4 regions of the Streptomyces sp. NPDC030862 genome follow, and region 2 is predicted to be linked to each of the others. Evidence: riboswitches for the same ligand, from Rfam matches in the RefSeq annotation. Region 2 holds a riboswitch; each other region holds the start of a gene.
The links. A riboswitch is a leader RNA that binds a small molecule or an ion and turns the genes downstream of it on or off. The one in region 2 is predicted to bind cyclic di-AMP.
Positions count from the first base shown of each region.

Region 1: another riboswitch for cyclic di-AMP. It lies ahead of ACZ42X_RS21115 (transglycosylase SLT domain-containing protein); the one in region 2 lies ahead of ACZ42X_RS15095 (transglycosylase family protein).
Region 3: another riboswitch for cyclic di-AMP. It lies ahead of ACZ42X_RS29245 (M23 family metallopeptidase); the one in region 2 lies ahead of ACZ42X_RS15095 (transglycosylase family protein).
Region 4: another riboswitch for cyclic di-AMP. It lies ahead of ACZ42X_RS19800 (C40 family peptidase); the one in region 2 lies ahead of ACZ42X_RS15095 (transglycosylase family protein).

Region 1 covers NZ_JBVIEN010000007.1:385,364-389,428, forward strand. Annotated here, with positions in the region: gene ACZ42X_RS21105 (methyltransferase domain-containing protein) at 1-650, shown strand, start outside; gene ACZ42X_RS21110 (hypothetical protein) at 737-1,012, shown strand; gene ACZ42X_RS21115 (transglycosylase SLT domain-containing protein) at 1,020-1,790, opposite strand; cyclic di-AMP (ydaO/yuaA leader) riboswitch at 1,795-1,965, opposite strand; gene ACZ42X_RS21120 (nucleobase:cation symporter-2 family protein) at 2,576-4,030, shown strand.
Region 2 covers NZ_JBVIEN010000005.1:130,218-134,282, forward strand. Annotated here, with positions in the region: gene eno (phosphopyruvate hydratase) at 1-665, opposite strand, end outside; gene ACZ42X_RS15095 (transglycosylase family protein) at 915-1,622, opposite strand; cyclic di-AMP (ydaO/yuaA leader) riboswitch at 1,626-1,795, opposite strand; gene ACZ42X_RS15100 (transglycosylase family protein) at 2,080-3,021, opposite strand; gene ACZ42X_RS15105 (cytochrome P450 family protein) at 3,187-4,065, opposite strand, start outside.
Region 3 covers NZ_JBVIEN010000012.1:109,600-113,664, forward strand. Annotated here, with positions in the region: gene ACZ42X_RS29235 (M16 family metallopeptidase) at 1-251, shown strand, start outside; gene ACZ42X_RS29240 (M16 family metallopeptidase) at 278-1,645, shown strand; cyclic di-AMP (ydaO/yuaA leader) riboswitch at 1,874-2,039, shown strand; gene ACZ42X_RS29245 (M23 family metallopeptidase) at 2,053-2,835, shown strand; gene ACZ42X_RS29250 (GntR family transcriptional regulator) at 3,029-3,694, shown strand; gene ACZ42X_RS29255 (HPr family phosphocarrier protein) at 3,816-4,065, opposite strand, start outside.
Region 4 covers NZ_JBVIEN010000007.1:77,323-81,387, forward strand. Annotated here, with positions in the region: gene ACZ42X_RS19790 (helix-turn-helix domain-containing protein) at 1-232, opposite strand, end outside; gene ACZ42X_RS19795 (ATP-binding protein) at 473-904, shown strand; gene ACZ42X_RS19800 (C40 family peptidase) at 974-1,453, opposite strand; cyclic di-AMP (ydaO/yuaA leader) riboswitch at 1,458-1,620, opposite strand; gene ACZ42X_RS19805 (hypothetical protein) at 2,281-2,484, shown strand; gene ACZ42X_RS19810 (urease subunit gamma) at 2,757-3,059, shown strand; gene ACZ42X_RS19815 (urease subunit beta) at 3,075-3,386, shown strand; gene ACZ42X_RS19820 (urease subunit alpha) at 3,379-4,065, shown strand, end outside.

The DNA of each region.
Region 1 (4,065 bases), on a different contig from region 2:
TCGTCGAGGGCGTGACGGCGGGCCGGCGGGCGCCCCTCGTCCTCGACCTGGGCAGCGGACCCGGCTCGCTGGCCGCGCGACTGGTCCGCCGGATGCCCCGCGCCCGGGTCGTGGCGGTCGACGCCGACCCGCGCCTGCTGGAGCTCGGCCGGGCCTATTACGGACCGGCCGTGCGGTACGTGGAGGCCGTCATCGGGCAGCCCGGCTGGCTCGACGCCGCCGGGACGGAGGGGCCGGTGGACGCGGCCGTCTCCACGACGGCGCTGCACTACCTCAGCGAACGCACCCTGCGCCGGGTCTACCGCGACCTCGCCGGGCGGCTGCGCCCCGGCGGGGTCCTCGTCAACTGCGACCACATCTGTCCCGACTCCGCCAAGGTCGGCGAGCTGGCCCTGCACATCGGGCGGCGCCGGGCCGAGCGGGAACCGGCCGTCGCGGACGAGGACTGGGAGACCTGGTGGTCCGGGGTCGCCGCGGACCCGGAGCTGGCCGCCCTGTTCTCCGCCCACCGCCACCACCGGCACCCGCGCTGCGAGGGCAACGACCTGACCCTCTCCGGGCACCTCGCCCTGCTGCGCGAGGCCGGTTTCGAGGAGGCGGGAGCCGTCTGGCAGTTCGGCAACAACCATGTCCTCGTGGCCGTGCGCTGACCACGCGCGGTAGCGTCACGGCTCCTTCACGCAACCGCCCCGCCCCGCCGGTCGCGCGACCGGCGGAGCGGGGTCAGCATGGGAACGTGACATGGGCATCGTGGACGACGGTCCGGGTCTACGCCGGACGCGGTGGCGTGAGCACCGACACGGTCGGTGTCATCACCGGGGAACTCGACGTGCACACGACCTGGGTCGACGGCGAGGCGCGGGTGGCCGTGCAGCACAGCGGGGCCTCCGACTGGTTCCCGATGAGCGGAAGCCCCGTGCCGTGCTCGTCGGAGGAGGCCAGCCGCGTGCTGCACGACGCCGTCGTGGAAGCCGTACGGTCCGGCGGCGGGGCGACCGTCCCCCGTCAGTAGGCGCCCGTCAGTAGGCGCCGAAGACGTTGTCGATCGACCCGTACCGGTCGGCCGCGTAGTTGCAGGCCGCGGTGATGTTGGCGACCGGGTCGTACGGGTCGGTCGACGTGCCGGGCACGTGGTACGCCCGGAACGTCGGGTCGATGACCTGGAGCAGGCCCTTGGACGGGGTGCCCGCGGCGGCGTTGGAGTCCCAGTTGTTGATGGCCAGCGGGTTGCCCGAGGACTCGCGCATGATGTTGCGGTGGATCCCGTCGTACGAGCCGGGGATGCCGCGCTCGGCCATGATGGCGAGCGCTTCCTTGATCCAGCCGTCGAGGTTGTTCGCGTAGGTCGCGGGCTTCGCGAGCGCCGGCCGCACGGTGGAGCGGCTGGCCCGCTCGGCGGCGGCGGGCGCGGCGGGCGCAGCCTTGGCCTTGGCCTTGGCGCCGATGGTGAGCTTCATGCCGGGGCGAATGAGCGACGGGTTGTCGCCGACCACCGACTTGTTGTCCTCGTACAGCTTCTTCCAGCCACCGCTGACGCCACGGTCCTGCGCGATCTCGGAAAGGGTGTCACCCGCGACCACGGTATACGTGGCGGGTTTCGCCGGGGCCTTTTCCACGGCCGCGGAAGGCGCGGTGTTCGGCACCGCGTTCGGCACCGCGTTCGGTGCCGCCTCGGCCGCGGTCGCGCCGAAGAGGGGAAGGGCGAGTGCGGCGCCGCCCGTGCCCGCGGCGGCGACTCGGCGGGCGAGCGGATTGTTCTTGGGGCGGCGGTGCTTACCCTGTGCGGGCATGGCGGATTCCTCTCCGTCGCCTGCGAGGTGAGCTGTCGGGTTCGGGCTGGAGATGCCCGGTCGTATCCGCACGCGACCGCGTGCGCACATGACTTCACCCCAAGCCGTTCCGTATACACGGACCGGCGGCTTACCTGGTTCCCCCGCTCCTGCCGTACGTCGGTGGTGGGTGGGTGCGGTTTCCGGACGGCGGCAGGATTCGGCGGTCCGACCGGATTGCGGTGACGGTAAGCGAGAGCCTCGGGCCGGAACAAGTCGTGAAGAGCGCACGCGCGATTACGGAAACGCCATGAAGGGAGTTCTGCCGGAAAGTCAATTCCCTGTCCCAGCAGGGGAAATGCGGTGCGGAGGACGCGCACCCCGAATGACGGGAGGTGAGTCATGTCACGGCGCGAGCAAAACGCCCTCGGAGTCGCCTTATCGGAGAACCGCGGCGAGCCGGACGAACATCTGTGAAACCAGAGATATTCGGGCGAAAGGTGCGTCTTGTGAGGTGGGGGAGCGGTGAGTGTCGTGCCGGTTACTCGCGAGGAACGTCCGACGTCAACTAAGGTGAGCGCCCCGATCGGCTCCACCTGCGGATCTCATGCGCAAGGCGGCTTCGCCATGCCGATCGAAGGAAAGTCCTCCAACCAGGACGCACATCTCAGTGCAGGGCGACGTGGTGTCGGCAACTCCGCCAGACGTCGGCTCCGTACGGGCCGGCGAGGCCTCGTCCTGACACATTCCGGGCTCCGAGGCGTCGGCTCCTCTCATTCACCTACCTCTTGTAAGGCAAGGCAGAGATGGCACGAGTCTCCCGACGGCACTCCGGGACGCAGACGCATCCCGTCGACGAACTGCTCCCCCTCCCGCAGCTCACGCTCTACGGCTTCCAGCACATCCTCGCGTTCTACGCGGCGGCCGTCATCGTCCCCGTACTCCTCGGCAACGCCCTCGGGCTCTCCGACGAGCAGCTGGTCCACCTGGTCAACGCGGACCTGCTCACCTGTGGCATCGCCACGATCATCCAGGCGCTCGGCGTCTGGCGGATCGGTGCGCGCCTGCCCCTGGTGCAGGGCGTGACCTTCACCGCCGTCTCGCCCATGGTCGCGATCGGCATAGGCGCGGGCGGTGGCACCGCCGGTCTGCTGGTCGTCTACGGCGCGGTCATCACGGCCGGCATCGCCACGTTCCTCTTCGCACCGTTCGTCGGCCGGCTGGTGAAGTACTTCCCGCCCGTTGTCATCGGCACGATCCTCACCATCATCGGCATCACGCTGATCCCGGTGGGCCTCCAGAACGCCGCCGGCGGCGCCCACCTCATCGGCGACCCCGCGTACGGCTCCGGGAAGAACCTCGCCTACGCGCTCGGCACCCTGCTCCTGATCCTGGTCGTGGTCCGGCTCGGCAAGCCGTTCCTCAGCAGCCTCGCCGTGCTCATCGGGCTCGTCGTGGGCACGGCCGTCGCCTGGCTCCTCGGGGACGCGCACTTCGACGCGGTGGCGGACGCCGGCTGGTTCGGCGTCACCACGCCCTTCCACTACGGCATGCCGCAGTTCGAGCTGCTGCCCATCATCGCCATGGTCGTCGTCATGCTGATCACGATGGTGGAGACGACCGGCGACGTGTACGCCATCGGCGAGATCTCCCGGAAGAAGGTCGACAGCGACACCGTCACGCGCGCGCTGCGGGCCGACGGCGTCTCCACGATGCTGGGCGGAATATTCAACTCCTTCCCTTATGTGGCATTCGCGGAGAACATCGGACTCGTCCGCATGTCCAAGGTGGTGAGCCGCTTCGTGGTGGTGGCCGCCGGTGTCTTCATGATCCTGCTGGGGCTCCTGCCGAAGGCCGGCAGCCTGGTCGCCGCGATCCCGCACCCCGTGCTCGGCGGCGCGGCGATCTCGATGTTCGGCATGGTCGCGGCGGTCGGCATCCAGATCCTCGCCAAGGTGGACCTGCGCGAGGAGCGCAACGCCATCATCCTGGCGGTGAGCCTCGGCGCGGCCATGCTGCCCACGACGGTCAAGCCGTTCTTCGAGCGCATGCCGGACGACGTACGGGCGGTGCTGGACAGCGGCATCACGCTGGGCGGTCTCACCGCCCTCGTGCTGAACCTGTTCTTCAACGCGTTCACGCGGCGCAAGGCGATGGAGATCGACTGGGAGGACTACGAGGACGAGACCCCGCCCGCCTCGCCCTCCCCGCCCGCAGAGCCCGCCCCGTACGCCCCGGGCGCCGGCGCCGGGTGGCGCTGAGTCCTTCCCGCGGCAGCAGAGCAGGACGGCCGACG
Region 2 (4,065 bases):
ATGAGGTCGAGGGCGGCGCGGTTGGAGTCGAGGTTGGGGGCGAAGCCGCCCTCGTCGCCCAGGCCCGTGGAGAGGCCCTTGTCCTTCAGGACCTTCTTCAGGGTGTGGTAGACCTCGGCGCCCCAGCGCAGGGCCTCGGAGAAGGACTCCGCACCGATCGGGGCGATCATGAACTCCTGGATGTCCACGTTGGAGTCGGCGTGCGAGCCGCCGTTCAGGATGTTCATCATCGGAACGGGCAGCAGGTGCGCGTTCGGGCCGCCCAGGTAGCGGAAGAGCGGCAGGTCGGACGCCTCGGAGGCGGCGTGCGCGACGGCGAGGGAGACGCCGAGGATGGCGTTGGCGCCGAGCGAGGACTTGTCCGGCGTGGCGTCCAGGTCGAACATCGCCTGGTCGATCAGCCGCTGCTCGGTGGCGTCGTAGCCGACGAGCTCCGGGCCGATCTGCTCGATGACGGCGAGGACGGCCTTCTCGACACCCTTGCCGAGGTAGCGGTCCTTGTCACCGTCGCGGAGCTCGAGGGCCTCGAACGCACCGGTGGAGGCACCGGACGGAACGGCAGCACGGCCGGTGCTGCCGTCGTCGAGGCCGACCTCGACCTCGACCGTGGGGTTGCCTCGGGAGTCCAGGATTTCCCGGGCTACGACGACGTCGATGGACGGCACGAGCATCTCCTTCTGGGATGTGACGCGAATTGTGACGCGAGCGGTGCAGGGTGCAGGGTCTCTTTGGCCTTGCGCCGTGCGACAAGAGCCTAACCGGCCGGGGGGCCGGGGCCAGCCGACGCCCGCCTCGTGGGACGAAAAACGACCCGAGGGCCCCGAATGCGGGGCAAAACCCCGCAAGGTTTACCTGCGGGTAACCACAAAGGCCCCGGCCCGCCCTGTGAGCGGCGGGCCGGGGCCTTCGGGGGGTCAGCTCAGATGGAGCTGCTGGCCCGGGTAGATGAGGTCGGCGTCGTCGACGATGTCCTTGTTCAGCTCGAACAGCTTCTCCCAGCCGCCCGCGACCTTCTTCTCGGCGGCGATGGTGCTGAGCGTGTCACCGGCCTGGACCTTGTACTCGCCGTCGCCCTTCTCGACCTTCTTGCCGGTCGGGGTGGTGACGGTCTTCGACGCGGCCTTCGGCGCGGACTCGGCGGCCTTCGGCGCCTTGGGGGCGGCCTTCGGCGCGGTGCGCTGCTCGCTGCGGGTGGTGGGCTGCTCGGCCGTGCGCTCGGCGGCGCCGCCGTTGTACGCGGCGTTGGACAGGCCCACGCCGCACACCGGCCACGCGCCCTTGCCCTGGCCGGCCAGGACCTTCTCGGCGATCTCGATCTGCTGGGCCTTGCTGGCCTGGTCGGCGGTGGAGGCGTACGCGGTGCCGCCGTACGCGGCCCAGGTGGAGGCCGAGAACTGCAGGCCGCCGTAGTAGCCGTTGCCGGTGTTGATGGACCAGTTGCCGCCGGACTCGCACTGGGCGACCTTGTCCCACTCGGCGGAGGTGGCGGCCGAGGCGGAGGTGGCGCCCATCAGCGGGGCGGCCACGGCGACGCCGGTGATGCCGGCGAACGCGGCGAAACGGACCGCCTTGGACGGGCGACGGTGCTTGGCCTTGCCGGAAACCTTGCTGGAAAACAGCATGGAGCATCTCCTCACCGACGCCTACGAGGTGAGCTGTCGGGTTAGGGCTGATGAGCTGCCCCGCCGCGCTCTCGCGCGGCCTCACCCCAAGCCGGCTCACGTACCGTCATCCGACGGCCGGGGGCCGGCACCTACCTTGGGTCCCCCGCTCCTGCCTTCGGCGCATCACGCGACGACTGTTCCCTCACGGCCGGCGGCAGGATTCGGCGTACCGGTCGAAGGGGCCCGCGGTGGCGAGCGATGACGACCGTAAACACAGAGCCCACTGAAGTTCAAAGACGGACATCCGGGTCAATCCGCCCCTACCGCCCGCGGCTTGACGGACGTTTGCGCAGGTGAGGGGCGGAACGGACACATCGTGCGTTCGTGAGGCGCCAGTTGGCACAAAGAGACTCATGTCTCACTGGCGCAGACCCGGACATAGAGGCACCAATAGCCCCTGCCTGGCCCCGGTCAACTAGGGCTGCGCGGGAGCCAGATCGAGGCTCTGGCCGGGGAGGATGAGGTCCGGATCCTCGCCCACGGTCTGGCGGTTGGCGTCGTAGAGGGCGGTCCAGCCGCCTTCGAGGTCCCTCTCCGCGGCGATGGCGGAGAGGCTGTCGCCGGGGCGGACGGTGTACGCGCCCGGCTGGGCGTCCGCCAGGTCGCGTGCCGCGCCGTCACTCCGCGAGGCATGGCCGTCCGTTTCGCGCCCGCTGACCGAATTGTCGGCGCCGGTGGCGGCGTCACCTTCCGGTGCGGCCGGGTCCGTGGCCGCCAGGTCCGTCGCCGCCGGGGGCTCCGCGGGGTCGGGCGCGCCGCGGTGCTTTCCGGTGCCGGGGGCCGGCGGGGCGGCCGGGGCGGCCGCATCCGGAGCGGCGTCCGGCGTGGTGGGCGTGGCGGGCTCGGCGGGCGCGGCGGGCGCGGCGGGCTCGGTCGGCAGGAGGCTCTCGACCGGGTCGGCCGGGGCCACGGGCTCCGTGGGCTCCACCGGCTGCGTGGCGTCGGACTCGGCCGGGGCGGGCGTCTCGGGAGCGGCGTCCGGCGTGGCCTCGGGCGTCGCGGCGTCGGTGGACGCGTCGGGCGTGGCGCCCTTCGCCGGCGCGGCGTCGGTGCCGCCCAGGCCCACGATGGGGGCGCAGGTCTCCCAGGTCTTGACGCCCGTCGCGGCGTAGACCTGCTCCGCCACGGCTATCTGCTGGGCGCGGCTGGCGAGGTCGGGGCGCAGGGCGTACTGCTTGCCGCCGTACGCGTCCCACGTCTCCTGCGAGAGCTGGAGTCCGCCGTAGAAGCCGTTGCCCATGTCGGCGCTCCACGCGCCGCCGGACTCGCACTCGGCGACCCGGTCCCACGTGTGGGCGTCGACGGCCGACGCGGAGCCGGCGCCGAGCAGCGGAAGGGCGATGGCGGATCCGGTCACCCCTGCCGCGACAACGATGGCGGGGGCCTGACGGGGTCGACGGTGCCTGCCGTTCCCGGAGCGCATGCGGTGTGCCTTTCGCGTGACTGCTGAGGTGACGGTGAACGTAGCGGCATTCGAACGCTAGTCACAAGTCGATGCAGCGGAGATTACGCGAAGATCACATTACTGACGGATCGTCATATCCGAGGGCCCCGCAAAGGGGGTGAACTCGACCGGGAGCGTGCGCAGTCCCCGCATAATGAGCCCCCCACGCCACCGCAAATCGGCAGGATCCACCGCGAGCCGGAGGTCCGGCAGCCGGGTCAGCAGCGTCGCCAGCGCGGTCTGCCCTTCGAGGCGGGCGAGCGGCGCGCCGAGGCAGTAGTGGATGCCGTGCCCGTACCCGAGGTGCTGGTTGTCGCGCCGCGCCAGGTCCAGGGTGTCGGGCTCCGCGAACCGCTCCGGGTCCCGGTCGGCGGCCGCGAGCACCACCAGCACCGGGTCCCCCGCCGCGATGCGCTCCCCGCCGATGGTCAGCGGCTCGGTCGCGAACCGCCACGTGGCGAGCTCCACGGGCCCGTCGTACCGCAGCAGCTCCTCGACCCCGGTCTCCAGCAGCCCCTGCTCGCCCGCCGCGAGGGACTCCTGCAGCCGGGCGCGCTGGCCGGGGTTGCGCAGCAGGGCGTACACGCCGTTGCCGATGAGGTTGACCGTGGTCTCGAACCCGGCGAAGAGGAGGATGAACGCCATCGCCGCGGCCTCGTTCTCGGTGAGGTGCTCGCCGTGGTCGCTCGCCCGGATGAGCCCCGAGATGAGGTCGTCCCCGAGATCCTCGCGCTTGCGGTGGATCAGCTCGGCGAGGTAGCCCCGCATCTTCTTCACCGACCGCGCGACCCCGCCACGCGGCCCCCCGCCGTGCCGGATCATCATCCCGGCCCAGTCCCGGAAGTCGTCCTGGTCCTCGGGCGGGACGCCGAGCATGTCGCAAATCGCGTAAATGGGGAGCGGGAACGCGAACTCGTGGATGAGGTCGGCGCTCCCTTTTGTAGCGAAGTTGTCGAT
Region 3 (4,065 bases), on a different contig from region 2:
GCCGCGCGGACGAGCTGTGCCGGTTCGCCGTGCTGTTCGGCGACCCGCAGCTCGCGCTCACCGCCGTCCAGCGCGTCCTGGACGTCACCGCCGAGGAGGTGCAGGCCGTGGCCCAGGCCCGGTTGCGCCCGGACAACAGGGCCGTACTGGTCTACGAGCCCGTCAACGGTGATCAGGGCGAGGCCGCCGACAGCGACACCGACCAGAGCGACGCCGACCGCAGCGAGGAAGAAGAGGGGGCCGACCAGTGAGCGACGCCGCTGTGTCCCTGACGTCCATGAAGTTCCACCCGCAGCCCGAGCCCGGCACCGCCAGGCCCTGGGCCTTCCCCGCCCCCGAGCGCGGCACCCTGCCCAACGGCCTGACCGTGCTGCGCTGTCACCGCCCCGGCCAGCAGGTCGTGGCCGTCGAGATCTCCCTCGTCGCGCCCCTGGAGGCCGAGCCCGAGGGCCTGGACGGTGTCGCCACGATCATGGCCCGGGCGCTGTCCGAGGGCACCGACAAGTACTCGGCGGAGGAGTTCGCCGCCGAGCTGGAGCGCTGCGGCGCCACGCTCGACGCACACGCCGACCACCCCGGCGTACGCGTCTCCCTGGAGGTCCCGGTCTCCCGGCTGGCCAAGGCTCTCGGCCTGGTCGCCGACGCCCTGCGCGCGCCCGCCTTCGCCGACAGCGAGGTCGAGCGCCTGGTGCGCAACCGGCTCGACGAGATCCCGCACGAGATCGCCAACCCGGCGCGCCGCGCCGCCATGCAGCTCTCCAAGGAGCTGTTCCCGGCCGACTCCCGGATGTCCCGCCCCCGCCAGGGCACCCTGGAGACGGTGGAGCGCATCGACTCCGCGGCCGTACGGGCCTTCTACGAGGCCCATGTCCGGCCCGCCACGGCCACCGCGATCGTCGTCGGCGACCTCACGGACGTCGACCTCGACGCGGTGCTCGCCGACACCCTCGGCGCCTGGACCGGTGACACCGCCGAGCCCCGCCCCGTCCCGCCCGTCACGGCCGACGACACGGGCCGCGTCGTCATCGTCGACCGCCCCGGCGCCGTGCAGACGCAGCTGCTGATCGGCCGCATCGGCTCCGACCGGCACGACCGCGTGTGGCCGGCACAGGTGCTCGGCACCTACTGCCTGGGCGGCACCCTGACCTCGCGCCTGGACCGCGTCCTGCGTGAGGAGAAGGGCTACACCTACGGCGTACGGGCCTTCGGCCAGGTGCTCCGCTCCGGTCCCGAGGGCAACGGCGCCTCGATGCTCGCCATCAGCGGCTCCGTCGACACCCCCAACACCGGCCCGGCGCTCGACGACCTGTGGAAGGTGCTGCGCACCCTCGCCGCCGAGGGCCTGACCGACGCCGAGCGGGACGTCGCCGTGCAGAACCTCGTGGGCGTCGCCCCGCTCAAGTACGAGACGGCGGCCTCGGTCGCGGGCACCCTCGCCGACCAGGTCGAGCAGCACCTCCCGGACGACTTCCAGGCGCGGTTGTACGCGCGCCTGGCCGAGACCGGGACGGTGGAGGCCACGGCCGCGGTCGTCAGCGCCTTCCCGGTGGACCGTCTCGTCACGGTGCTCGTCGGCGATGCCGCGCAGATCAAGGAGCCGGTCGAGGCGCTCGGTATCGGTGAAGTCAGCGTCGTCAGCGGCTGATTGACGGCGGGTCGGCCGCGCGTCACCTCCGGAACCCCGGCATCCGCACGGATGCCGGGGTTCCGCTGTCTGCACCCCGGCCCGCCACATGTCCGTTTTGTTGCGGAGGTTACGTGTCTGCCCTGTGGCGTGCGCTACAAAAAACCGTGTCCGTTTGGTGATTGAAAGATCAGCCGCTTAGCGTCTGATGCGCTGTCCGCCCGCCGTACCCGCCGCATCCGCGGCACCGGGCAGCCATCGCCGAATCCCCATCGGGCGCGAGCCCGGGGAGCCGGGGACCCACACGAAGTCCCTGGGGTGAATCGGACGCCTTCGCATCCGTGCGGAGGGGCCCGTAGGAGACCTTCCTGCTCCGAACCCGTCAGCTAACCCGGTAGGCGAGAAGGAAGGAAAGGATCAGCCACCGAATGGCGTTCACCCGTGCCACCGGGAAGCACCGTGCCCCGAGCCGCCTGAGCCGTAAGAGCGCACACGTCGCCGGCGTGGCGGCCATCGCCACCACCGGCGTCATCGGAACCCTCGCTTCCCCGGCGCTCGCCGCCGACGCGGACGTCCGCGCACTGGAGGACACCGGCCTCAACCAGGCGGTCATCACCGACACGCTCGCCGAGAGCGTGGACGCCCAGGCCGAGGCGCAGGAGCGCGAGGCCGAGGAGGCCGCCGCCCGCGCCGCCGCCCAGGCCGAGGCCGAAGCCGAGGCCAAGCGCAAGGCCGAGGCCCGCGTCAAGGCCGCCCGCGAGGCGGAGGAGCGCGCCGCCCGCGAGGCCGAGCGCAAGCGCCTGAACTCCTTCACGCTCCCGGTCGCCGGTTCGTACGTCAGCACCGGCTACCAGACCGGCGGCGCCATGTGGTCCTCCGGCAGCCACACCGGCGTCGACTTCCACGCCGCCTCCGGCTCCACGGTCGTCGCCGTGGGCCTGGGCACCGTCGTCGAGGCGGGCTGGGGCGGCGCGTACGGCAACAACGTGGTGATCCGGATGGCGGACGGCACGTACACCCAGTACGGCCACCTCTCCTCCGTCAGCGTCTCGGTCGGCGAGCGGGTCATGCCCGGCCAGCAGATCGGCCTCTCGGGCTCCACCGGCAACTCCTCCGGTCCGCACCTCCACTTCGAGGCCCGCACGAGCGCCGAGTACGGCTCCGACATCGACCCGGTCGCGTACCTGCGCTCGCACGGCGTCAACGTCTGACCCGCACATTCCGCGAAGAAGGCCCCGGCTCCCCATCCGAGCCGGGGCCTTCTTCGTGCGGCCATTGGCCAAAAGATATCCATGGATTTCGACCCGGCGTCGGAAATTCAGTCCCGTTGTCATAGAGTCACTGAACACTCGTCACATCGGTCGGACGCACGCTGTTTCGCGCGCATTACGTCGGAGGTTCGGTATGCGCATTCCCGCGCACTCGGTATGCACGGCGATTCGCGACGACATCGTCTCCGGCGTCTTCCCGCGCGGCGGCCGCCTCACCGAGGAGCAGCTGGCGCGCCGCTACGGCGTCTCGCGCGTCCCGGTCCGCGAGGCCCTGCGGACGCTGGAGTCCGAGGGCTTCGTCACCACCCGCCGCCACGCCGGGGCGTGCGTCGCCGAGCCCACCGAGCAGGAGGCGGCCGACCTGCTGGAGGTCCGGGCGCTGCTGGAGCCGCTCGGTGCGGCGCGCGCGGCCCAGCGGCGTACCGAGGCGCACCTCAAGGTGTTGCGGGGCCTGGTCAGGCTGGGCCAGGAGCGGGCGCGCCAGGGCCAGGGGGAGGACCTGCGGGCGCTCGGCGGCTGGTTCCACGAGACGCTCGCCCAGGCCTCCGGCAGTCCGGGCCTGACCGCCCTGCTGACCCAGCTGCGCCACAAGATCGCCTGGATGTACGCGGTCGAGCAGCCGGCCTCGCCCGTGGAGGCGTGGGCGGAGCACGGCGCGATCGTCGACGCGGTGGCGCGCGGTGACGCGGAACGGGCCCGGGCGCTCACCGCCCTGCACACCGAGCGCTCGCTCGGCGCGCACCGGCTGCGCGTGAGGACTCCGCAACATCGCGTCAACACGGCGAGCGCCCGAATTTAACAGCGAGGCCGTATACAGAAAGATTCACCGAAACGAAAAGCGGAGCCGTATCACCCGGGAATTCGGGGGCGATACGACTCCGCTGCAATATCAGGCAGGCGCCGGAGATATCCGAGACGGATCAGACGGTCTCGGGAAGCTCTTCGAGCCCTTCGGCGACCAGCTTCGCCAGGCGGTCCAGAGCGGCGTCCGCGCCCTCCGCGTCCGACGCGAGCACGATCTCCTCGCCGCCCTGCGCACCCAGGCCGAGGACCGCGAGCATCGACGCGGCGTTCACCGGGTTGCCGTCGGCCTTGGCGATCGTCACGGGGACGCCGGCGGCCGTGGCGGCACGGACGAAGATGGAGGCGGGGCGGGCGTGCAGGCCCTCG
Region 4 (4,065 bases), on a different contig from region 2:
CCAGCAGCGCGCGCTGGCGCGGTTCGCGTACGCCGTAGGCGTCGAGCAGCCGTGACACGTCCTCGCCGGTCACCCCGCTGGCACCCGTCTCGATCCGGCTCACCTTCGACTGGTGCCAGCCGACGAGCCGGGCCGCGTCCCGGCTGGTGAGCCCGGCTCTCAGGCGCAGCCGCCGCAACTCCTCGCCGAGCTTGCGGCGCCGCACCGCCGGACCGTGCCGCGTGCCCCGCACGACAGCCCCACCTCCCGCCCTCCGGAACGCTGGACCAACCCGCCAGTCTGCCCGCGGGAACCGCTCTCGCGTAGCAGGGTTCACCGCTTCGAGCGACAGATATATGCATATCTTGGGGGATCGGCCCCACCCGGGGCGACATAAGTGGCACTCTGGCGCGAAGCGCAATCCGAGGCCGTCCTCGCACAACATCCGCTCCCTGTCGGAGTCCGGCCCCGGTGGGAAAGGGACAGCGTCGCCATGGCAGACCACCAGGAAGCATCCGTCACTCTGCCGAGCGATCCAGCCTCGGTCTCCGCAGCCCGCAGATACGTGGCGGACGTTCTTACCGAATGGGGCCTGCCGGCCGAGTCCGACACGGCGGACGCGGTACGGCTGATCGTCTCCGAGCTCACCACCAACGCCGTTCAGCACACCTTCGGGCAGTCGCCGACCTTCACGGTGGACATCCGGCTGGAACGGGACGAGCAGCTGCGCATCGGTGTCACCGACAGCCACCCGCGCTGGCCGCAGCGCCTGCCCGCGGCCGTCCAGCAGGACAACGGCCGCGGCATGGTCATCATCCGCTGGCTCACCGCCGAACGCGGTGGCCGCCTGACGGTCACTCCGACCGGCGAGGGCGGCAAGACGGTGTGGATCGTCCTGCCCTGGCCCGTCCCCGTCCGGGGCTGAGCGCACGCCCGGTACGGCGGCGGCCCCGTACCGCCCGGTCGTGCGGTACGGGGCGTACGAGCCCTCGTGTCAGCGCACGCGCCCGTAGTAGACCGACTTCGACCAGATGCGGTCGAGCTTGACCACCGAACCCGACTTCGGTGAGTGCCAGATCTTGTTGTCACCGGCGTACAGGCCCACGTGGTAGACGCGTCCACCGGAGTGGAAGAAGACCAGGTCACCCTTCTGCCGCTGCGACGTGGAGATGTGGCGGGTCTTGTTGTACTGCTGCTGCGCGGTGCGCGGCAGTGTCTTGCCGGCCTTCTTGTACGAGTAGAGCGTGAGGCCGGAGCAGTCGAACCGGGACGGGCCCGCTGCCCCGTATGCGTACGGGGAGCCCTTCTTCGACGCGGCGACGTTCAGCGCCTTCGAGGCGTGCGTCGCGGCGGCGGCCTCGGCCTGGGGGACGGCGCCCGGCGCCAGCATGGTGCCGCCGACGGCGGCGAGCGTCAGTGCCGAGACGGCACCGGCTCGGGACAGCAGAGACGGGACATGAATCTGCGCGGTCATAGCGCAACCCTTCGTCAGCCGCCTGTGAAGGATGACCTGTCGGGTTCGGGCTGGCGAAGTTGCCCGGCCGCTGACGCGGCTTCACCCCAAGGGGCGGCCATGGTGCGCTCGCCCCGGACTGCTTGGGTCCTCCACTCCTGCCGATCCACTCCTGTCGACCAGTCGTCCGGACGGCGGCAGGACTCGGCGTCCGCCCGGACCGCCCCGCCGCGGTGGCGGGGGCTTGTCGTCGAAGGGATCTTGACCCATGACAGGGCGAAATTCCGAGCCGAAACGGAGTTATGTGAGGCTCCTCACGACTGATCCATTCGAGTGGACAGAGGCGTTTTGGCGCGACGCGACGGCCGATTGATGATCCGTGGACCAGCGGCGGAAGGTGATGTTCCGCCAGATGCGTACACCATGGGCGCAACTCGTACAGTGCGTAATTCCCTCGTTTGCGTACGCCGAACGAGGGTGGCTCGTCGGCCCTTCTGCGCCCATCCGTGCTACGCGGAAATCCCTCATCAGGCGGGCTCCTGAGGGGTCGTCACCCGCGCAGCCCGACATTCGCCATCGAGAACACGCGGCGCACGCGCCAGCGTCCGGGTGTGCACCTCGCCCTCTCGTGCTCATGCGTCGGGATCGGTGCCTCCCGCGGTGCGGCCGTGCGCCCGGCGAGCGCCCGGTTGATCCGCTCCGGGGGTGGGGAAGCGTGCCGGATCGTTTCGTCGTCCTCGTGCGGGTGACCGGGCGCGTACCCGGGGTGTGGGGGTGGGTAGCCAGGGGCCGACTCGAGCCAACCGGCGAGTCAGACCCCGTCACCCCGCCACAGGGAGGGAATCCGTATGCGTCGCATCGCGGCCGTCGTCCTCGGAACCATCGCACTCCTCGGATCCACCGTCACCACCGCCTCGGCGGTGGCGGTGCCGGACCCCACCGCCGTCGTCGACTGCGTCACCACCAGCGCGACCGACCTGACCACCGTCGTCGACCCCGCCTCGCTCGCCCTGCCCTCGGAGGTCCCGGGCGCGAGCTGCCTGGCCGTCTGAGGCGGGCACCGCGGCTTGCCGGGCGGCACGGGCGCACCCGTACCGCCCGGCGAGCGGCCGCGCCTCGTATACGACCCGTGCTGCGGGCCCGGTGGGCGGCCGCTCATGTCCCATGGCCAGGCAAAGCCGTAGTTAACGTGCCGGAAAAACTTCTGCCCGAGATTGAAATATCTCTCCCTCACAATGTTTCCGCAGGTCAACAGAGTGTTGAAGCCGGATAGGGTCCCGCTGCCGCCCGGGGTCGTGCCGGGCGGGAACATGTGAGGTGAAACGTGCAACTGAGCCCGCACGAGCAGGAGCGCCTGCTCATCCATGTCGCTGCCGACGTGGCGGAGAAGCGCAGGGCACGCGGGGTGAGGCTCAACCACCCCGAGGCCGTCGCCCTCATCACCGCGCACATCCTGGAGGGGGCCAGGGACGGCCGGACCGTCGCCGAGCTCATGGCGTCCGGGCGCAAGGTGCTCAGCCGGGACGACGTCATGGAGGGCATCCCCGAGATGATCCACGACGTCCAGGTCGAGGCGACCTTCCCCGACGGCACCAAGCTCGTCACCGTCCACGAGCCGATCGTCTGACGGGGCCCGCCACCGATGATCCCCGGAGAGATCCTCTACGCCGACGAGCCCGTGCCCCTCAACGAAGGCCGCCCCGTCACCCGCCTCACCGTGCTCAACGCCGCCGACCGCCCCGTGCAGGTCGGCTCCCACTACCACTTCGCCGAGGTCAACCCGGGCCTCGCGTTCGACCGCCCCGCCGCCCGCGGCCTGCGGCTCAACATCGCCGCCGGCACCGCCGTGCGCTTCGAGCCCGGCATCCCCGTCGACGTGGAACTCGTCCCGCTCGCCGGCCTGCGCGTCGTCCCCGGCCTGCGCGGACAGACCGGAGGTGCCCTCGATGGCTGAGCTCGCCCGCCCCCAGTACGCCGACCTCTTCGGCCCCACGACCGGCGACCGGATCCGACTCGCCGACACCGACCTGCTCGTCGAGATCGAGGAGGACCGCTCCGGCGGCCCCGGCCGCTCCGGCGACGAGGCGGTCTTCGGCGGCGGCAAGGTCATCCGCGAGTCCATGGGCCAGGCCCGCACCACCCGCGCCGAAGGCGCCCCGGACACCGTCATCACCGGCGCCGTCGTCCTCGACCACTGGGGCGTCGTCAAGGCGGACGTCGGCATCCGCGACGGCCGCATCACCGGCATCGGCAAGGCCGGCAACCCCGACACCATGGACGGCGTCCACCCGGACCTCGTCATCGGCCCCGAGACCGAGATCATCGCCGGCAACGGCAAGATCCTCACCGCGGGCGCCGTCGACGCGCACATCCACTTCATCTCGCCGACCGTCGTCGAACAGGCGCTCACCTCCGGCATCACCACCCTCGTCGGCGGCGGCACCGGCCCCGCCGAGGGCAGCAAGGCCACCACCGTCACCCCCGGTCCCTGGCACCTCGCCCGGATGTTCGAGGCGCTGGAGACGTACCCCGTCAACATCGGCCTGCTCGGCAAGGGCAACACGATGTCGCGCGAGGCGATGCACTCCCAGCTGCGCGGCGGCGCCCTCGGGTTCAAGATCCACGAGGACTGG